4 regions of the Pectinatus sottacetonis genome follow, and region 2 is predicted to be linked to each of the others. Evidence: riboswitches for the same ligand, from Rfam matches in the RefSeq annotation. Region 2 holds a riboswitch; each other region holds the start of a gene.
The links. Region 2 has a riboswitch for cobalamin ahead of I6760_RS04590 (energy transducer TonB). Riboswitches for the same ligand answer to the same signal wherever they lie in the genome.
Positions count from the first base shown of each region.

Region 1 (5,561 bases), 930 kb from region 2:
TTTAATCGATTAAAATATTCTTTTTCATAATCCATTTTTCTATCATCATCCTTTATGCCATTAAAATGGCTATAACTATCAATCATACGTGACATTATTTCTTTATGAGTCGATGTTTCTGATTCAGAATCATTTTCTATCACGTCATCTTTAATATTATCTGATGATGCCTTTTAATTCTACCGGTTTTTAGCAGTTTGAAATGTAGTATGAGTTTTCTGCAGCTGAAATGGTAAAGATTTTATTTTTTATTGGGATAGAGCGTTTTTAATATACGTGAAAAAATTGGTGAAATGATGAAAAAAATTACAACTCCGAAAATAGACTGCAGGCAGTTCATGGGAACGCTTGCCAAAGCTCCTGCTGGTGTGTACATAAAACATTCTACAATAAAGTAGCCGCCTACATTTACTATACCAGCCAAAACAGTGGCGGCCAATGCCCGGCCAATGTTTTTTTTGAATACAAAATTCTTGTCTATAAAACTGTGGCGAAAGATAAGGACAACTACTACGGACATAAGAGCTTTGATTATGGCTGTCCATGGAGCATAAAACATATATCCTGCCAGCATGTCAGATAAAAAACCCCCGATAGCTCCCGCAGCTGCTGCAAAGGGCAAAGGCAAAACCATAGCTGCCACATAAATAAATCCGTCACCAAAATGAATATAGCCGCTGGTTGCTGGAATGGGAATCCGTATGATAAATGTTCCTAAAAAAATAAGTGCGGCAAACATTGCTGTAAGAACAACGTTTTTTAATTTACTATTATCCATATTAATCCCTCGTTTAAAATAGTTTAGTATCAGTTAATTGTCTTCCTGCTGGTATGGGCAATTCTTTTGTCCGCAGCCATAAGGAAAATGAAGACCTTTATGTTATTACTAATGGCAGCGGCAGATTTTTTGTTGATGGTGAAGAATTTTCGATAAGGGAAAGAAGTATGATCCGGGTAGTACCATGCTGAATGAGCATTAACAGCTGGAAAGGAAGACTTATAGTATGTTTGTGTTCAGGCAAAAGATGGCAGTCTGGAGCAATTTGCCCAAAATGATGCTGTCATTTCCGCTGCTAAGGTATCCTGGATGAAATAAACAGATTACTCCCAGCTAAAATATGCTGTCACATGTATGCATTTTTATAAGAGAATGCTATTCATGCGACAGTTTTTTGTATTAGATTAAAAGTGATGATCAACCATTTTTTGTGCGTAGTCTAAAAAATTTGATATGCTTTCCAGTGCCATTGGGGAAAGCGTTTTTAAATAATCAAACATATAACTATCTTTTTCTTCATGGAAAATTTTGTGCTGGAGAAAAGCTTTTTTCCCCAGAGGTGTTAAAAAGATACGGATTCTCTTTTTATCGTCCATATCGATCTTTTTTTCTACAAATCCATGTTTTTCTAGTTTGGCAATGCTTTTGGAAATAACTGCTCGTGATACAGAAAAAAAACGTGCAATTTCAGAAATGAACATTCCTGGATAATCACCTAAAACTTTTATTAAATGGATTTCCCCCCTATATAATATAATTCCTCTGCCGAAGTTCATTTTTTTCATTTTACTATTTGCAATAGTTTCGATAAGGCCTACTAATTGTGATGAAATTTGTGTTTTTTTATCCATATATCTATTTTATTAATATTTTATTGTGGATTCAAGTTAAATTTAATAAATAATTTATGCTATATTTGTAACCCTGGTTGACAAAAACAATATAAATTGTTAATATACAAGCATAAAAAATATTATGCAGCTAAAAAAATTTAATAATATCAGGTGCTTTATTGCTTAATAGAGAAGTTTGGTGAAATGCCAACGCGGTCCCGCCACTGTAATGAGGAGCTATCACAAAATATACCACTGGATATATATCTGGGAAGGTTTGATGAACAGCAATGATCCATAGCCAGGAGAACTGCCTGATAAAAATCACCGTTTTACCTGCGAGCGATGGGGAGGAGATTAGCAATGCCTTGTTATAATGAAGATTTGTTGATCATATCAAAATTGATCGTCAAGTCTTTTTTTATGTCAAAATAGTTTCTAATTTATGATAAAAGGAGATATTTTATGAAAATGCCAGATTACAGTCCGAGAATATTTTTTAATATATTGCAACAGCAAAAGGAAACCCAGATATTACTAGCGGCTATTCGTTTGGATGTATTTTCCTTTTTAGATGAAGCAAAAACTGTTGATAAAGTGGCTGATTTAACGGGTTTCGACAAGGAAAATCTGGGACATTTGCTGCGGGGGTTAACATCTATGGGAATATTGGATAAAACAGGTCATTTTTATATTAATAAAAATGAAGCAGCAGTTTATTTATCGAGAAACAGTCATTTATATTTAGGAGAGTATTTTTTGTTTTGGGATAAAAAAACACATCTTAATAATATAGATGATTTAGTAAGGTTTGGAGCAACTGCTGCCAAAAATTCCGTTTTTTCATTTTATGATTTTCATGAGCTGGCACGTTTGGCTGATACGGAAATAAAGACTGGAAGAGTACAGTCGCTGCTGACTTCTTCTAGAACTTTTTTTAGCAAGAAACAAAAAATCCGTTTGCTTGATTTAGGGGGTGGCTCCGGCAGGATGGCAATAGAATTCATTAAAGAATATCCGCAGTCAGAAGGAGTTGTTTTCGAAAAGCCTGAAGTTGCTGACATACCAGGTAGTTTTATAAAGAAAGAAAACTTAACTGGAAAGCTTTCTATATTGTCGGGCGATTTTTTAACAGATAATTTAGGAACAGGATATGATTTAGTTATAGCATCTGGTGTACTCGATTTTGCGGGAGTACAGCTTCAAAATCTTTTGGAAAAAATATATCAAGCGTGTAATGACGAAGCGTATCTTTATCTTGTAAGCCATAATGTCAATAAAGAATTGACAGCTCCTAAAGAAGCTGTTCTTAATTGGTTGTCCAGTAATTTTGCAGGATTCAATATTTTAACTCCCAAGCCTGAACTTAGAGCTTATTTGGAAAAAGTAGGGTTTAAAGCAGTGGCTTGTAAAGAACAAAAAGGTGTAATAGCTAAACTTCAGGGTGAATGGTACCAAAAAGAAGGGAAAAAGACAGCTATATGAAAAAATATTTATTAACTATACTGGTAATTTTATTAGTAAATAATATAGGCTATTGTATGGCAAAAAATACTGATGTTTCAGAAAAAGATCTATCGGCATTTTCTCTTGAAGAAACAATAGTAACTGCTACTAAGACGCCGATAAATAAAAAAATATTACCTACTGATGTATCAGTGATAACAGCTGAGGATATAAGCAGACGTAATGCCCGTACACTGCAGGATATTATCGATAGTTTACCAGGAATTGCCATAAGCAGAAATGATGGGAAACAGACGCTTAATATTAGAGGATTTTCGTCTAGATATTCAATGATTCTTATCGATGGTCGGCGTATTCCTGCGGAACCAGATTTTGATTATGAATTGGCAAGATTGCCACTTGATAATATTTCGCGTATAGAAATTGTACGTGGCAGTGCAGCTGCAATGTATGGCGCAGATGCTTTGGGTGGTGTAATTAATCTTGTGACTAAAAAAGGAAAAAAGAAAAAATTAAAATTAGAAATAAATGAATTATTAGATAATACTACGGCTCATTCTTCACATGATTATTCTGTATCTTATGGTTCAGGGCTTAAAGGTAAAACGGAGTTTTATATTTCTGCTAATCATGTAAAAAAGAATTTACTCGCAAAAGAAAATGGAACTAGTTTTTTCCCTTTTGGTACTCGTAACAATTTTAATGCAAGAATAAATTATCATTCAGCAAAGGATGAAACTTTTTCATTATATACATCTTACATGCGGGAAAATAACCATGAATATGGGATATTTAATGGTCTGAAAAATTATAAAATTTTTACGGATCTACATAATAAAAATAATCGGCAGCAGTATAGTTTGAGCTATGAAAAAAAGCAAAAGTTATGTGATACATATATAAATATTTATAATTCAATTTGGAATAAAACTAACGATACTCTGAATCGACGCACAGGACAATATACTAATGCAATTTATGGACGAACTACATTAACAGGAATTGAAGCCCGCTCCAGTCGTAATATTAGTAATAAGCACCGTTTTACATGGGGAAGTGATTATCGTTCAGAGTTATTTAAAGGAACAGGAATACAGACTGGTGAAAATGAATTTAGTAAAATACTTCGTGGGAAACTTTATTCGGGTTCGGCAGTAAGGACTAATTATACAGGAGTTTTTTTGCAGGATGAATGGAAAATGGCTCCTGATTGGTTTATGGTCTCATCTTTTAGATTGGATGATAGTAATAGATTTAAGGCAAATTTAAGTCCTAAACTTGGATTGACCTATGCTCCTAGAGCGGATTTGCGGTATAAATTGAATATAGGAACAGGATTTCGTGTGCCGTCACCTAATCAATTATTTTTGAATTTAAATATTGTTAAAAATGGTAATTTAGTTAATCTTGCAGGAAATGCTGATTTGACACCGGAAAAATCAATGTTTTATGATATTTCTGTGGAAAAAGATTGGAAACATGCTAATGGAAAAGTTACTTTTTTTTCCAGCAGGGTAAAAGATATGATTGATCAGGTATGGATTAGCTCAAATCAATTACAATATCAAAATATTGATCGGGTAAAAATTCAAGGAATAGAATCTAGTTTGTATCGGCCAATAGGCAGGAATCTTGACTGGAATATAAATTATACTTATTTAAATGCAATTAATTCTGATACAAATGAAAAACTATATGACAGAGCCAGACATAAGATTAGTTCTCAGTGGACTTTTCATCCGGTACAAAATTGGCGCATAGCTATTTGGATGGATGAATATATTGGATATTATTGTCAGCCAGATGCCAATACAAGCACACAAAAAAATTATATGATATGGAATATAAACTGTGAAAAGGATTTAACGAAAAACCAATCAATAAATGTTGCTGTAAAAAATATATTTAATCACAAGGACGATATTCTTTCTATTCCGGGGATAATGGTTGAAATGGGGTACAAGATAAAATTATGAAGACATCATTAATTACCAAGCTTAGTTTGATTATTGCTGTTTCAGCGGTTATCCAGTCTCTTCGCCTTGTTTTTCCTTTACCACCAATAATCAGTATATTTGTTATTGGTGCCATGCTTAATGCATGTATCATATATTCTTTTAAAATAGCTTTTTTGAAAGGAGCATGCTTGTTAAGCTTATTTTTGCCTGTTATAGCGTTACTGCAAGGAGCATTTATTGCTTATGTATTGATAATTCCGGCATTGCTTACTAATATCGCATATATATATACTTATAAAATTGTTTTAAAGGCTTCTATGTGGAAGAGAATTTCGCTGCCTTCTGTGATACGTGCCATGACGATGTATCTGAGTAGTGCAGTAGTATTGCATTTTTTCCATTTTGGTGAGCAGTTTATATGGCTGCAGTTTCTAATAGCAGCTATACAAATATTAACAGGAAGTTGTGGTATTTATCTTGGTGAAAAACTTGATACTAAAATAGGACAATAGCTTGTTTATTAAT
Region 1 is NZ_WIQK01000001.1:1,927,298-1,932,858, forward strand. It holds gene I6760_RS09070 (hypothetical protein) at 1-143, opposite strand, end outside; gene I6760_RS09075 (ECF transporter S component) at 242-778, opposite strand; gene I6760_RS09080 (cupin domain-containing protein) at 832-969, shown strand; gene I6760_RS09085 (MarR family winged helix-turn-helix transcriptional regulator) at 1,183-1,629, opposite strand; cobalamin riboswitch at 1,764-1,943, shown strand; gene I6760_RS09090 (methyltransferase) at 2,077-3,096, shown strand; gene I6760_RS09095 (TonB-dependent receptor plug domain-containing protein) at 3,093-5,054, shown strand; gene I6760_RS09100 (hypothetical protein) at 5,051-5,548, shown strand.
Region 1: it holds a riboswitch for cobalamin, as region 2 does, so the genes downstream of both, I6760_RS09090 (methyltransferase) here and I6760_RS04590 (energy transducer TonB) in region 2, are expected to answer to the same signal.

Region 2 (5,561 bases):
TCTGGGCCGCAGGTCGCGGCTGCTAGTGCCGTGTTGGGCAGGATAGCTCAGCCTGATGATTTACAATAATAATTTTTAGAAAGGGATGAAAATATGATATCAGAAGGAAAAGCATGGCGTTATGGTGATAATATTGATACGGATGTAATAATACCAGCGCGTTATTTGAATACCTTTGATCCGAAAGAATTAGCGTTACACTGTATGGTTGATATAGATAAAACATTTGCGCAGAAAGTCTGTTTGGGAGATATTATTGTTGGAGGAAAAAATTTTGGCTGTGGGTCTTCCCGTGAACATGCACCGGTAGCAATAAAAGCCAGTGGGGTTCCGGTTGTTATAGCAGATAGTTTTGCCAGGATATTTTACCGTAATGGAATAAATATAGGATTACCGCTGTTAGAAATAGGAAGTAACGTGGAAAAAATAAAGGCAGATGACAGATTAAAAATAGATACAGCAACAGGAAAAATTGAGAATATTACAACAGGTGATATCTTTTATGCGCATCCACTGCCAGGGTTTGTCAATGATATAGCTAAAGCCGGCGGACTGATAAATTACATTAAGGAGAAAAAAAGCAATGCCTAAAAAAATTGTTGTAATACCGGGTGATGGCATAGGAAAGGAAATAACGGATAGCGCAGTTGCAGTTTTAAAAAAGATAGATAATAAATATAAAATTGATTTAGAATTTTCTTATTATGATGCTGGCGGAGCGGCTTATGATAAATTCAAAAAACCTTTGCCAGAAGAAACGCTGAATGCCGCTAAAAATTCTGCTGCAGTATTGTTTGGCGCAGTTGGCGGAGATAAATGGGATAATGTAGCACCTGAGTTACGACCGGAAAAGGCAATATTGGGGTTGCGGAAAGAGCTGGGATTATATGCTAATTTACGGCCGGTAAAGACAATTGATGCCTTAATTAAGTATTCTCCTTTGAAATCAGATATTGTACGGGGAACGGATATTGTAATTGTGCGTGAATTGATCGGTGGCATATATTTTGGGGAAAAGTGTGAGCGGGAAAAATATAAAGGCACAGAAAGAGCCTGGGATTTGGAAAACTATAGCATACCAGAAGTTGATCGAATAGTCAGGCTGGCTATAAAAATAGCTGAAGGCCGCCGGAAAAAAGTGACTTCTGTTGACAAGGCCAACGTATTGGCAACTTCGAGGTTATGGCGCAGAACGACAGCAAAAATTGCTGGAGAATATCCCATGGTAAAATTAGAAAATATGTATGTGGATAATTGTGCTATGCAGCTGGCTATAAATCCCACAGCTTTCGATGTAATTGTCACGGGAAATTTATTTGGTGATATATTGAGTGATGAAGCTGCTGTGTTAGGTGGCTCAATAGGACTTATGCCATCAGCAAGTATTGGTGAGCATACCAGTTTGTTTGAACCGATACATGGTTCAGCTCCCGATATTGCAGGCAGAGGAATAGCTAATCCATTAGGGACAATTTTGTCAGCAGCGATGCTTTTGCGTTATTCACTACATGAAGAGGCTGCTGCTTGTGATATTGAAGCAGCTGTGGATGAGGTTTTAGCTGCTGGTTATAGGACTGCCGATCTTTTTACGGCTGGATTTAAAAAGGTTAATACATTTGAAATGACTCAGGCTGTAATTGGTTTAATAAAATAAATAATTTATAAAAATACCCTCAACAATTCGTTGAGGGTATTTTTATAAATTATTTATTTTTGGTATCAGAGGCAAGGCCAAAGCGTGTTATACCAGCACCTTTTAATCTATCAAGAAAGGCCATAAGCTTATCATATTTAATGTCTCTATCAGCACGAATAACAACAGCAAAGTTGGGATAGCGTTTTTTTTGCATTTGGGCCTGACGCAGCAGAGATACCTCAGTAATAGGTTTATCTTCTAAGTATAGTGAACCGTCTTTTTTTAATGTTACAAGATAATTTACACGTGTTTGCATTTCAGCATGGCTGGTTTTAGGCATATTTACCGGAATAGTTTTTATATTAACCATATATAATGTGCTGAGCATAAAAAAAACTAATAAAAAAAACATTATATCAATCATGGGAATTATTACTACCTCGGGTTTGGTAAAAGAACGGCGGTCACGCAGACGCATTTTTTTCACCTCGATCATAATGAGACTGAACCAATGAGAAGGATTGTTCCATATCCGTTAAGATGCTGTCAACCCTTTGAGTAAAATAAGCATGAATTATGAGGGCAATTATTGCTACACATAGCCCCATAGCAGTAGCTATAAGTGCTTCCCCAACACCACCAGTGATCGCCGTTGCCTGTCCTGACTGAAGATTAAAAACACTAAAAGCCGATATCATACCGCTTATAGTTCCTAATAATCCAAGCAGTGGAGCCATAGTAACAACTACGCTTAAATAATATAAACGAGCCCGGAATTTTGCCAGGGAAATACCAGATTGTATTTCAAAAAAAGCTGATAAAGCATGCTTGTCAGAAAAAGTTTTATTCATGGCAGAAGTCAAAAGCAAGGCTAGATCCCCCTTACTTTTAGTTGCCAACTCCTTGGCTTCATCTACTTTATTGTTTACCATAAGACGATAGAATCTGTCAGCAAAATTTCGCCCAGAATCAGCTTTGCTAAAATATAGTAAACGTTCAATGCCAATAGAAAGAACGAATATAGAACATAAAAGCAGAATGTACATGACAAAACCACCCTTATGAAAATAGCTGAGTCCCTGCATAATGAAATCCATTAAAATCCTCCTTAGAGATGATATTATATTACTTTTACTTATTGAGTGAAACGGAAAATAAATTCCTTATTAACATAACAACGGACATTTTGATTATAAGCATTACGAGCCGGTACAAATGTCCAGCGATATGATGTATTGATAGCAGCAGAATCAAAAGCACTTTGCCCGGATGATGAGGTAACAATAACATTTTCAACATGGCCAGAAGCACTGACAGTCATTTTTACTCTTACAGATCCTTCAATTTCTGAATCACGCATACTCGAAGGATAGGAAGGCGATGGAGCATTAAGAGGTCTAGGAGGGACTGTTACTTTAAGTCTGCTGCCATGTCCTGATCCGTTGCCTGAACCGGTACCACTGCCGTGGCCTGATCCAGAGCCGCCACCTGTGCCAGAGCCGCTGCCGCCACCTGAACCGGAACCATTGCCGGGTCCCTTGCCCGTGCCAATTCCACCACCAGAGCCACTGCCATTTCCATTGCTGCTATTGCTGCCAGCAGATTTACCAGTCCCCTGTGCAGTGTTATTATCACTATTTGCTAAAGCAGTTTGTTTAGTGTTGTTAGCATTGTCCTCCCTTATTGGTTGAGGTGCATTAGGATTAAAAGTTGATTCTGAAACAGGTTGATTTTTTTTATCATTAGAAATAGCATTTTGTGCAGCAGGTAGGACAACATCATTTTTAGTAATGGCATTGTTTTGTCCGCCACCACCGCCACCACCTCCTCCAGCGTCAGAAGAAGATGAAGCATCATCGGTATAATAAATAAGATTAGAATCAGGATAATGAATATGTTTGTTAATAGCAAAAAAACCACTTAATGCCAGTATAAGAAATAAAATCAGGTGGACAAGAATAGAGATAACCAGGCCTTGCTTATGATAATTATTGTTATTGTAAGTTGATGATGTCATAATTAAATTTCCTTAAAATTAAAGAGCACATTCAAGGAAAAGAATGTGCTCTTTATAATATCATAAAAAATAATGACATCATAATAAAACAATCCCCTTCCCATCGCTCGTGGGTTTTAACGGTGATTTTAGCAGGCAGTTCTTCTGGCTCTGGATCATTACCATACTTGCGCCTTCCCAGTTTCCCAGTGACATTAGTGAAGTATGATTCCCCTTTACAGCGGCGGGACCGCAACGGTGTAGACCGTACTTTTCTATTAAGCTTACAGCACCTGCTGATTTAATAATTGATAATTATATCAAGATAATAAATCTAACTTCTATGATATAAAGCTTTAAATTATTTGTCAAGAAATATAAATTAAACTATTAGAGCATATATATCACAAAATTTATCTATTTATAGGATTTTATGTAATATGTGGTTGTACTTTAGGGTAAAATTATTAATAATAAGTGAAATAAATAATTTTTGTCAATAATAATATTTATATTACCTATTGATTTTATATAGGTAAAGTTATAAAATGAAAATGTTTTTAAAAAAATATCGAGGGAATAAGTGTCCACTAGGACTTAATAGAGAAACTGGTAAAAACCAGTACGGTCACGCCGCTGTAACAGGGAGCAAGCCTTTTATGCCATTGGAGAAATCTGAGAAGGCTGGTATTGCAATGAACTGGAGTCAGAAGAACTGCTTATTCAGCAATCACCATTATAACCTGCGAGTGATAGGGACGGCGATTATACAATATTTATTGATATTATTCACTGGCCTTTGGCCAGTTCTTTTATTGTAAAAAGGTCATTTCCTCTTGGTAATGGCCTTTTTGTTATAAAAAAATTTATTAACTAAATTCAATATTAATAAAGTAAATGCAGCGGTTATAGCGGATTTTTAATTTAAAGGAGTAATATGATGAGATATTGTTTACGGAAAAGATTGTTGTTTACCGTCTGCTGTGGAGGAATGTTATGGGGGATGACAACAGGTTACGCTGCATCTGCGAATACGGACGAATTTGCTTTGGATAGTACTGTAGTGACAGCAACAAGAACAATAAAAAAAAGAAAAAATGTACCAGCAAATGTCAGTGTGATAACAGCAGAGAATATAAAATGCAGAAACATACATTCTGTTCCAGAGGCATTACAAATGCTTCCAGGTGTATATATGGATCAAACAGCGCAAGGAGGAATACAAATCAGAGGATTCGATTCGTCAGATATCTTGGTTTTAGTAAATGGACAGCAGATAAACGATCCATTTAGTGGTAGTGTAAATTGGGAAATACTTCCTGTAGAAAATATAGCTAGGATTGAAGTTCTACGGGGAGCAGCGTCCTCATTATATGGTGGGCATGCAGTTGGGGCTGTAGTAAATATATTTACTGTGGAAAATAAAAAAAAGCTAGCGGTAAATATTGTAAAATCATATGGAAGTAATAATACACATAAAGATGCGATATATATAAATAGTAAAATAAACAAAAAAATTTCTGTTGGGATAGGATATGAAAATAATAAATCAGCAGGATATAAGGGGTATTACTATACATCATCAGGAAGTAATATAGGTAGTGGTACTTCCACAACTACGCTGCCAAAATTAAGCAATGGCAATTATGTCATTGGCGGAAGAGGGGAAAAAGAATGGAATAATAAAAATTATTCTTTTGAATTTTTATATAAATTTGATAAGAGTAAATCAATAAAATATAATTATTTAAAAAGTAGAAGTAGATATAATTATAAAAATCCATTTAGTTATATTTATGATAAAGATGGTAAGCAGGTATTTAGCGGAAAAGTATTGACTCAGGATGGCCGAGTAGTTAGTTTTTCTCCAGCACGATTTTTAGGATATGATGGTAAAAAGGAAGCTGCCTTACATACGCTTAATTATAA
Region 2 is NZ_WIQK01000001.1:1,000,064-1,005,624, reverse strand. It holds gene leuC (3-isopropylmalate dehydratase large subunit) at 1-69, shown strand, start outside; gene I6760_RS04610 (3-isopropylmalate dehydratase small subunit) at 94-591, shown strand; gene leuB (3-isopropylmalate dehydrogenase) at 584-1,654, shown strand; gene I6760_RS04600 (ExbD/TolR family protein) at 1,704-2,114, opposite strand; gene I6760_RS04595 (MotA/TolQ/ExbB proton channel family protein) at 2,101-2,733, opposite strand; gene I6760_RS04590 (energy transducer TonB) at 2,772-3,653, opposite strand; cobalamin riboswitch at 3,771-3,944, opposite strand; cobalamin riboswitch at 4,197-4,369, shown strand; gene I6760_RS04585 (TonB-dependent receptor) at 4,570-5,561, shown strand, end outside.

Region 3 (5,561 bases), 670 kb from region 2:
TGGCGTACTGTCCATGGACGAAATACATACATTGTGGAATATGGACCTCTCAGGCATGGAGGAATACCACTGGCAAAATCCAGATGGTTCATATGTGCATACTCATCAAAATTGTACATTGGCTTTACAGGAATATGTTCCATTGTTTTGCCAATTAAATCATCATATTTCATGCCTGTTTCTTTTTCTAAACGTTCTTTCCATTCTTTTTCCGAATGGGATGGTATGTCATTAATTTTTATTTTGCTAAAATCAGGATTTTGAAAAGACATTATTCAACCATACCTTTCTTTTTTTGCAAAAACTGTAAAATTTTATAACAATTTGCTCTGACTGAAATAAAATCATCCACGCCAGCTTTTCGATATACAGGTTCTAAATCCTTAGGAGCAGCGCCAGCTAAATAGAGTTCAGCATCCGGCAGAGCCTTTTTCAGTTTAGGCGCTAATTCTGGCACAATTTCCGGATATGTTTTGTCTGAAGAACATATAACAACAACATCTGCTCCTGACTCTTTAGCCGCTTCAACTGCCTCATCTGTTGTCTTAAAGCCATTGTTTGAAAGGACATCAAATGCCCCTACTTGCAAAAAACTGGTAGAAAAATCTGCTCTGGCTTTATGTTGCGGTATCGGCCCCATATTCGCTAAAAACACTTTGACATTATCATTATTTCTTTCTTTATAATTTTCTGTTACCTTACGCAAAGCTTCATATCTTTCACTCCAACGGTGCGGCATTATTACTTCTATATTTTCACTTACACCATCATATCTCGTATTAAGCGCTTTACGTATTTCAGCAATAGTTGCCCCAGATTTTACTGCCTCTATAGCTGAATCAACCAAATTTTTCTGTGATATATCAGCTAGTTTACTTAGCTTTTCCTGCTTAAATACTTCATCAATATCACTCAAATATTCGTTAATTTCATCTGTACGTTGCTTTTTAAGGGCAACTGTATCTTCCGGACGTTTATCAATCAGTTTTTCTGTCATATTAGGATACATATTATTCCCAACAATACGATCTTTACGAAATTCTGCATTTTTGAATCTTGATTGCAATACTTCAGCGATCTGAGTCTGCGGATATCCTTCCTGAAGGGCCTTGATTAATCCACCTTTTTGTTCTATTAATTGAAATTCTGCCCAAATCTTTTCCTTCATCTGTTTTGTCAGACTTTCAACAGCCCATGAACCACCTGCCGGATCTATCGGTTTTAATAAACCAAACTCTTCTTGAAGCATAATCTGCACATTACGGGCTATACGGCGGGAAAATTCATCACCTTTTCTAATAGGTTCATCAAAAGTTGCATTTTCATATGAATCCACCCCTCCAACAACACCAGAAAAAATTTCCGTAGTATTTCTGAGCATATTTACATAGGGATCATAAACTGTTTTAAAAAACAATGCCGGTCTGGCATGAATATACATACGCTGATCGTTTTCATCTCCGCCAAATGCTTCTACAATTTTTGCCCATATAGGACGAACGGCCCTCAATTTTGCTATCTGGATAAAGAAATTAGCACCCATTGAAAAACCAAAACAAATCTTTGATGCCGCTTGCTTAATTGTCAAACCGCGTTCCTGCATAGCTCTCAAATAAGCTACAGCCATGGATATCGTATATGCCATTTCCTGTACATCATTAGCTCCACCACGACTAAACACATCACTTTTTGCCATAATAGTCCGCAAGTCAGGTGTATTTTTATCAGCCCATAACGCACATTGGTACATTTCATCATACAAATCAGTAAGGGCAGTGTAATTTTTTCCTTGTGCTACCATCTGTCCAATAGGATTCGCGCCTATAAAACCATGCAGTTCTTTCAAATGTTTCCCTGATGCTTGTAATGCCCCTGCAGCCATTGATAAAATAGGCAGTGCCGATGCACCTGCATAAATATATAACCTATATTTCTTCAGATCAAGACCGTTAAGAATATTATGCATATCAGCAAGTGTAGTTATACTACAACCTTCATCACCAACCTTATCGGCATTTTGAGCATCCTCATTCAATATAGTAGCCCTGTCAAGCCTCAAATTATAGATAGTTGATCCCCTGTCAATTTCATGTTTGAGAAGCTCATTATTTTCCTTCGGCAGAGTTTCATCACATGACTGTGCCACACCCCATGGCTGTCCTACATACCCACTTATACGTGAACCACGCATAAAATCATTCATTCCCGGAAAAGAATTTTTGGGTAGGATACTTTCTGTCATAGCCTTGGTATACATAGGTTCAAATGTAATGCCTTCATATGTTTTCGTATACATTTTCTTATCAAATGGTGCACCCTTTAGCAGCGCAATACAGGCATCTTTCCATTCTTCATAAGTAGGCGGAACAAACTCATCAAATGGTACTTTAGGAAAATCTGTTTGTTCGTCCGCTTTTTTCAGCATAGCCTTCAAATCAAGACTGCCGCCTTCATCTTGATTTTTTGTTTCTTCTTTCATCAGAAACCTCCCTCTCAAAATTACAAAATAAAAAAATCTGTCTGCAAGTTCCAGACAGATGATAAATACTAAGCTTTATAAAATTTAGGCAAATAAAAAACCGGCTAAAAAACTAAGCCGGAGAAATAACTATGTAAAATTTTATATGCACAGTAAAAATCTCCTCCCTATCGCTCGCAGGTATAAGCATCAATAAGTTCTGATGCTAACGGTGATGTTAAAACAGGCAGTTCTCCTGGCTTAGACTCATTGTATTTTCAAGCCTTCCCAAAGCATCAGCTTCAGTGGCATAGTTTGAAAAACTCATCTTTACAGTGGCGGGACCGCTTCGGCTTATACCGAATTCCCTATTAAGTCCTAATAGACACCTGTTTTCCTCTATATTCTATTTTCATGTTAATATTAACCGGATTTATTGTATTTGTCAACTATACTTTTTTAGATATTTTTTAATATGACACAGTTATTATGAAAATTATAACATAATGTTTTTTTAATTAATACTTTTTAAATTTTTATTATATTTTTTTACATATAGAAAAATATAAAAGCCCCATATCTTTTTTAGATACAGGGCTTTTTTAACCGAGCTGTAAAATAATTTATTTTACTTCTACAGTTGCGCCGGCTTCTTCTAATTTGCCTTTAATATCAGCAGCTTCATCTTTAGAAACTTTTTCTTTGATAGGAGCAGGTGCACCATCAACTAAAGCTTTAGCTTCTTTTAAGCCAAGACCTGTAATGGCACGTACAGCTTTAATTACATTGATTTTGCTAGCACCAATTGATGCAAGAACTACATCAAATTCAGTTTTTTCTTCAGCAGCAGCACCACCGGCAGCGGGAGCAGCTGCAACAGCAACAGGAGCAGCTGCACTAACACCAAATTTGTCTTCCATAGCTTTTACGAGTTCAGATAATTCAAGAACAGTCATTTCTTCAATGGCCTGCATTATTTCTTCTTTAGTCATTTTAATATCCTCCATAAGATAATTTTTATTAGTTTTATATAGTAATCTGCTTATGCTGATTCTTTTTGTTTACGAATAGCTTCAAGCACATATACAGCGTTGCGAATAGTTCCTTGAAGTACATTGACCATACCGGAAATAGGAGCCTGCATACTGCCAAGCATTTTGGCAATGAGAACTTCGCGAGATGGCAGGGAAGCCAATTCTTTAACTCCAGCTTCATCAATAACTTTACCATCAACTACACCAGCTTTAACAGTTAAAACATCTGTTTTTGCTAAGTTATTTTCCTTAATAAAAGCTTCGATTACCTTTGCTGGTGCAACAGGATCTTCTGCCGAATAAGCAATAGCGGTAGTACCTTCTAAGTAAGGAACCAATTCTTCATATCCCAATTCTTTCACAGCAAAACGCAGCATAGTATTTTTTACTACACGGTAAGTAACACCTGCTTCACGCATTTTTGTACGCAGTTGAGTATCCTGTGAAACATTAAGACCTTTATATCCTGTAAGAACAAGACTTTGTATTTTAGAAAGTTCTTCTTTTAATTCAGCAACAATAGCTTGTTTTTCTGGACGTACTGCCAATGAAAACACCTCCTCTCATACAAAACTAAAACAGCCTGCGACATTCCTGCCGCAGGCTGAATTTAAGATTATATTAAATACTATATATCAAAAATCCATTTAACCTCGGCAGGCTTATCTATTATACTGCGTCTGCAGCACCTGCTGTCTTAAGTTTTATAAGAATTATATTATTCAGCTTTAGAAGTCTTTATAAGCGGGTTAATGTGAATCCCTGGTCCCATAGTTGCAGCTATAGTAACAGATTTCATGTACTGTCCTTTTACAGCAGCTGGTTTTACTTTTACAAGTGTATCAAGTAAAATCTGAAGATTCTCTAATAATTTAGCATTATCAAAAGACGCTTTCCCAATAGGAACATGAATATTTCCCGCTTTATCGGTACGATATTCTATCTTACCTGCTTTGATTTCATTAACAGCTTTAGTTAAATTCATGGTAACAGTGCCTAATTTAGGATTAGGCATTAAGCCACGAGGGCCAAGAAGTTTACCCAAGCGACCAACAACTCCCATCATATCAGGTGTTGCTACTGTAACATCAAAATCAAACCATCCACCCTGAATTTTAGTCACAAATTCATCTGAACCAACAAAATCAGCACCAGCATCTTCTGCTTCCTTAACTTTATCACCCTTAGCAAAAACTAAAACACGTTTTGCCTTGCCTGTACCATGTGGTAAAACTAAAGCACCGCGTACTTGCTGATCAGCATATTTAGGATCTACCCCTAAATGAATGGCAGCTTCTATAGTTTCATCGAATTTTGCTGTAGCTGTTTTCTTTACTAAATCAACTGCTTCAGCAGCATCATAAAACTTATCTTCAATAAGTTTTGCTGCATCTTGATATTTCTTGCCAAATTTGGCCATAAAAAATTCTCCTTTCGTGGTTATAACGGTTTTGCCTCCCACGAGTACAAAATCAATCTACGATTTCAATACCCATGCTACGTGCTGTTCCTTCTATGATGCGGGTAGCAGCCTCAATATCAGCAGCGTTTAAGTCAGGCATTTTTGTTTGTGCTATTTCAACAACTTTTGCACGTGCTAATTTAGCAACTTTTGTTTTATTAGGTTCGCCAGAAGCCTTATCTATGCCAGCAGCTTTTTTTAATAACACAGCAGCTGGCGGCGTCTTAGTGATAAAAGTAAAGGAACGATCCTCAAACACACTAATTTCAACTGGGATAATAAGTCCAGCCTGCTTTGCGGTGCGTTCGTTAAATTCTTTTACAAAAGCCATAATGTTAACCCCGGCCTGTCCTAATGCTGGACCAACTGGAGGAGCTGGAGTAGCTTTACCAGCAGGAACTTGTAACTTTACCATTTTAACAACTTTTTTCGGCATTAATAACACCTCCTTAAACTAAATAGACTATATTTTTTCTATTTGGTCAAAGCCAACTTCAACAGTTGTTTCCCTGCCAAACATATCAATAATAACTTTTACTTTAGATTTATTATAATCAATTTCAGTAACGGTAGCCGCAAAATTTTCGAAAGCTCCTGAATTAATATG
Region 3 is NZ_WIQK01000001.1:325,318-330,878, forward strand. It holds gene scpA (methylmalonyl-CoA mutase) at 1-275, opposite strand, end outside; gene I6760_RS01410 (methylmalonyl-CoA mutase family protein) at 272-2,482, opposite strand; cobalamin riboswitch at 2,688-2,866, opposite strand; gene rplL (50S ribosomal protein L7/L12) at 3,082-3,450, opposite strand; gene rplJ (50S ribosomal protein L10) at 3,501-4,040, opposite strand; ribosomal protein L10 leader region at 4,057-4,212, opposite strand; gene rplA (50S ribosomal protein L1) at 4,211-4,912, opposite strand; gene rplK (50S ribosomal protein L11) at 4,965-5,390, opposite strand; gene nusG (transcription termination/antitermination protein NusG) at 5,418-5,561, opposite strand, start outside.
Region 3: it holds a riboswitch for cobalamin, as region 2 does, so the genes downstream of both, I6760_RS01410 (methylmalonyl-CoA mutase family protein) here and I6760_RS04590 (energy transducer TonB) in region 2, are expected to answer to the same signal.

Region 4 (5,561 bases), 790 kb from region 2:
AGTAAAATTATTAAATCCCCATAAATTCAAGTTATTCTTTTGTTCAGTAAGAGCATTTCCCATATAAATACCATCTCCAAATAATAAATTAAAAATTAATTTTTAAACCGATAACTCCCAAAATAATTAATAAAATACAAAAAAAACGGCCTGTTTCCCGGGGTTCCCCGAGGAAGGCCATGCCTATAAGAGCTGTTCCCGCGGCACCGATACCTGTCCAGACAGCATAAGCTGTACCTATGGGAATCGTTTTTATAGATATATCAAGCAGATATATACTGCCGAGCATAGCAGCACCAGTGATTAAAGAAGGCCATAGACAAGTAAAACCTTCTGTATATTTCAGTGCAACTGCCCATGTGATTTCCAAAAAACCAGCGGCTATTAAATATATCCATTCCAATTTTGCTCACCTGCTTTATAAAATTTACCTTATCCTATCTATTTTATTTTCCTAATATGAAATTAATATGAAAATTGGCTGTAAAATAAAAAATATATATAAATTCTTATTGTACTGGCAAAAGTATATAGGTATCTGTTGCGGACAACGGATACCCAAACTGCGTTTATATTCCTGATAAAATATATTCCATAATATAAAATTAAATTTGTTTCGCCAAAAAAGATTTAACTTGCCCGTAACTGGAAGAGCATGTTCCGTATTAGTGATATGAATAAAAAGACTAAAGAAGAATTACTTGCATTATTTGTTTGTAGCAGTCAGAAAATAATATCAGGATTGCACCATAATAAAAAGTATAAAAAAACAAAGTCTTTTTATACTTTTACATATTTTCTGCATAAATAATTATATTTTATAATAAATTTACTTTAATTTCTTAAAATATTAAGGTATAATTAACATATAAAAGTCTTGTAAACGCTTTTATTTTATGGGACTTTTAATTTTTTTGCTATTTTATAATAATGTTTATCATAATATTAAATGAACGGAATCGGAGTGGAATATTTGAAAAGAACAGAAATAATATCTATTGGGTTCATGATGTTTTCTATTTATTTTGGTGCGGGTAACTTGATCTTCCCACCAGCAGTGGGACAAGCGGCAGGAACTAACTTGCTGCCTGCTATAGCAGGCTTTTTACTTACCGGAGTTGGACTGCCTTTTTTAGGCATCGTTGCTATCGCTTTCCAGGGAGGTCACTACACAGAATTTATTTCCAAGCATGTTCATCCCAAATTTGCCTTTATTTTGCTGGGGCTGTTATATCTTACCATTGGACCTTTATTTGCAATTCCACGGACAGCCGCTGTTGCTTTTGAAATCGGTGTACGTCCTTTTATATCTATACATAGCATGGTATGGAGTCAGCTTCTATATACAGCTGCTTTCTTCATAGCAACGTATCTGCTGGCTTTGAATCCCCATAAAATTATCGACCGCATTGGCAAAATACTTACGCCTATATTGCTGTTTTTTCTTATTGTCTTATTTGCCAGATCATATATTTCTCCATTGGGAGCCGTTTCAGCTGCTGTTGGAACATATATAACAGCTCCTTTTGCCCAGGGATTCCAAAATGGTTATCTGACTATGGACCTGCTCGCATCATTGGCTGTTGGTGCTATTGTAGTAAATACAGTACGGATGCGCGGTGTAAAAGAAAAACGGAGAATTGGCCGCGTATGTATTGCTGGCGGTCTTATTTCCATAATACTTATGAGTGGCGTATATATATCACTGGCTTATATCGGAGCTACGAGTGCAGGTTCCTTCGGCCCATTTAATAATGGTGCCGTATTATTGGCTAATGCAGCCAGTGTGTTTTTCGGTCCGCTGGGCAATATCCTTTTAGCAGTAATTATGACTATAGCGTGTCTTACTACCAGCTGTGGTATAGCATCAGCATGCGCCTGGTATTTTAACAAGGCATCGCAAAACAGGGTATCCTATCAGCGTATTCTGCTTTACTGCATTTTATTTAGTTTTGTAGCTGCAAACATTGGTCTTACAAAATTGATTCAAATATCTGTGCCATTTCTCACAGCAATGTATCCTGTTGTTATAGTTCTGGTGATTTTGTCATTATTTTCCAGGGTGTGGAAGGAACGCAGCAGTGTATACCGCTGGAGCCTGGGGTTTACCTTATTTTTTAGTATTTTTGATGGAATAAATGCAGCAGGTATACAAATAACAGGGATAAATTTCTTATTTAATAAATATATTCCTTTTTATCCTGTTCATCTTGGCTGGGTTATTCCGGCGTTATTAGGAATAATCATTGGTTATGGCATATCATGTTTTGAAAAAGGGACAGAAAGCTTGACTTATACAGCTGATGATAAATGATTCTTTAGTGTAGTAAGAAAGTTTTGTTTCCATTTTGAACTGTCCGTATATAGTTTAGATTATAAAAGCCTGTCTAATATAAATGCTTTTGTCCGCTCTTTTAAGGGCGGGCAAAGGGTTGTTTTTATATGAATTTGAATGAGATTGTTATACTGCATTGCTAAACCATATACACTTATTTAATATTTCATAAAACATGCTAAAAAATTTATTTATCTTAGAAGTGCATCCAGTATTATAAAAAAAATTCTGTGGCATAAAGTTATAGCAGTAAGGCATTGTCAGGGTTTATATACTGTATACATGAAAATATGAGTTGACAAAGATAAATACGGGTGGTACTTTATAAGTAAAGCTATTTAATGACCATCAGTCAATAAATAAATATGTATAGCTTTTATTAGAAAATCATTAATCGTTATTTTGCCATTATAATAAAATAATAGAATTTTTTATAAAATCAGGTATCCGTCTTTGGGGCGGATTTAAAAGGGAAGTCCGGTGCAAGTCCGGCGCTGTCTCGCAACTGTGAAGGTGAATCATGTTTCTGTTTTCCTCTTACCAGGGAGAAATATGATAATGAGCCTTAGTCAGGGTACTGCCTGCTTTATTTATCCGTATCGCCTGCGATGTACAGGTCGGGGATTGAAGACACACACTCACAGGCCGCAGATGGTTTATACTGTATTGGTTGTGATTATTCAGGTCGCATATTTTGACTGGAAGTGTGTATTTGATGACCCGGTAAGCAGGCCGCTTTAGAGAATAGAGCGTCAATTGTTCCGCCGGGCGGGATGGTTGGCGCTTTTTTTGCAGCTGAGTATCAAAGCTATATATTTTTTTGGCTGTTTTTATCGTAGTGTGATAGCAGGCTGCGCAGCATTGGTTAAATGAGAGTTGTACACTCTGTTTTTTCAGTACAGACAAAACTTAATATAGAGAAACAGGTGCCCTTCGGGGCTTAATAGGGAAGTCCGGTGAAAAGCCGGCACGGTCCCGCCACTGTAACGGGGAGCAATCCGCAAAATACGTCACTGAAGCAGCTGCTTTGGGAAGGCGCGGTAAGCTATGAACCGAAGTCAGGAGAACTGCCTGTTTAACGATCACCGCTTGACCTGCGAGGCATGGGGAGGAGATTACGTGGAACAGTTTTTTCTGTGAGCGCAATTACTCCCGCAAGGGAGTTTTTTTATTGCCGGTATTTATTGCCATAGAATTTTAGTATCCCGCACCAGTATATTTGCGGGAGATTAGCAATACTGGTATAAATAAATAATAATTATTAAATTATAGATAAGAGGGAAAATATGAGAAAAATAACAGACACCATTTCCATTATGGCGGCAATGTTTCTGGCCTTGGGAATACTCATGCCGCTTTCAGTGCGCGCAGCTCCGGCAGAAAAAATTGCCATAGTAGATATACAGCAGGTTACAGCCAGCTATCCGGGCATTGATGCTATTTTGCAGAAACTGGAAAATATGCGCAAGGCTGCCCAGAATGACTATAACCAGCGCAGTAAAGGCATGGCAGCAGATAAACGCCGGGAACTCAGTATTTCTATCGGACGGGAAGAAAGCGCAAAAGAAGATGTTTTGCTGAAACCCGTGCGGGAAAAAATACAGAAAGCCGTAAAAGCAGCCGCGGCAGACGCAGGTGTGGCTGTCGTGCTTGAGGCTGCAGTAACGACTTACAGCAGTACAGATATTACGGCGGCTGTTATTCAGAAAGTAAAACAGTAGTTTTCACTTAAGTATTTTGCCTTTAACCGTTCTGTTCAGGAGGCTGGAGGATAAAATAAAAGTTTCAGGAGTTCAATTTCACCAGATGTTTTTTATAAACCACAATGCTGTTGTCAAGGAAAAAGGGGGGATAAAAATTTTATTGCAAATGATATTTTTTGTCCACGAGGGAAAGGAGCAGTGAAAAAATATTATAGTGAAAAATGATTCATGTTTCAATGTTAGAACAGTCAAATTTTAGTTGTTTATGTAGAAAGAAGGGTCTTTTATGTCTACTTCAACTGTAGTGGCAACATTTTATAATTTTGCTACATCACTGTCAAACAAGGGGCGTCTGCGCCTGATTACTTCCAGCAGCACCAGCACACCGGCGTATACTCCTGTATCAGGGAGCGGGACTGAGTTCACTAATACCGATCCTATCGCCTTTTACTTTAACGGCGGCAGCGGCACCGGTATCAGGGTGCTGCTGGTAGAAAGAAATTATGATTCAAGCTATCAACAGACTTTTTGTACGCTTTCCGTGTATGATCCCAGCAGTTGGACAAAAACAGTCGCGGAAAATTCGTCGGCTTATGAATACAATGATGGTACTCCGCTGCTCAATATCTACAGCATCAATTCACCGGGCGGGACTGATGCCGGCACACTTTACGGTGCTGACTATACCGGAGTGAACAATGATAACGGACGTATATTCAAGCTTATTCACGATGTCAGCGGCGGAGCCGAAACCCTGACATTGGACAGCCATGATTATCAGTTTGTACCGACAACATCAGGAGCAAAAGCCCATAGTGTCGACTCGGTATTTAATACTGAATCAGGCACTGACTACGTTTATGCCGCAGCCCAGCAGTATAGTCTGTCCGGTTCGCCATCTAATCCGGCGAACTATACTTACTATAACAGTATCATTGTCAAGCTCGATCCCGGCACGCTGACACCGGTCAGCGGCGGCGGTCCGAGTGCCAGCCTGGCACCGAATGTCTTTGATTTGCAGTACTATGGCGGCAGCTTCTATGTGACGGCTCTGGGCGGTGCGCAGTGGAACCAGACTTCGTGGAAATGGAACTATACTTCACGTATTCAAAAGGTCACCACCGGCCTTACCGTGACTGATCTCGTTCGGCCGGCCAATTCAACAGAAACTGATTCAAAATACGATAATGATAAATTTGATATCCGTTCACTGGCCATTCTTGAGGATGGTACGGCTTATATCATAAATGGTTCTTACGACAGCAATTTTGCTTTCACCGGTCATTTATGGCATGCCAATATAGCCGATTTGACGGGTGATGATTTATTGTACAATACAGCTACATTGATTAGTAATGTCAGCATATCAACTGTCAACGGTTATCTGTGGGCATTATTGCCGGCCGACGAATTGGGCAAGGTCTGGGGCATGCTGGGTGATACACTGGGTGTCTATGATGCCAGCGGTATTTCCGGCAGCGCTATCGATGCCGCTACGGCCTCTGGCTGGACAGATGGTACTC
Region 4 is NZ_WIQK01000001.1:213,802-219,362, reverse strand. It holds gene I6760_RS00945 (aminotransferase class I/II-fold pyridoxal phosphate-dependent enzyme) at 1-63, opposite strand, end outside; gene I6760_RS00940 (DMT family transporter) at 89-403, opposite strand; gene brnQ (branched-chain amino acid transport system II carrier protein) at 965-2,314, shown strand; cobalamin riboswitch at 2,760-2,934, shown strand; gene I6760_RS00930 (hypothetical protein) at 2,894-3,076, shown strand; cobalamin riboswitch at 3,243-3,424, shown strand; gene I6760_RS00925 (hypothetical protein) at 3,622-4,056, shown strand; gene I6760_RS00920 (hypothetical protein) at 4,325-5,561, shown strand, end outside.
Region 4: it holds a riboswitch for cobalamin, as region 2 does, so the genes downstream of both, I6760_RS00925 (hypothetical protein) here and I6760_RS04590 (energy transducer TonB) in region 2, are expected to answer to the same signal.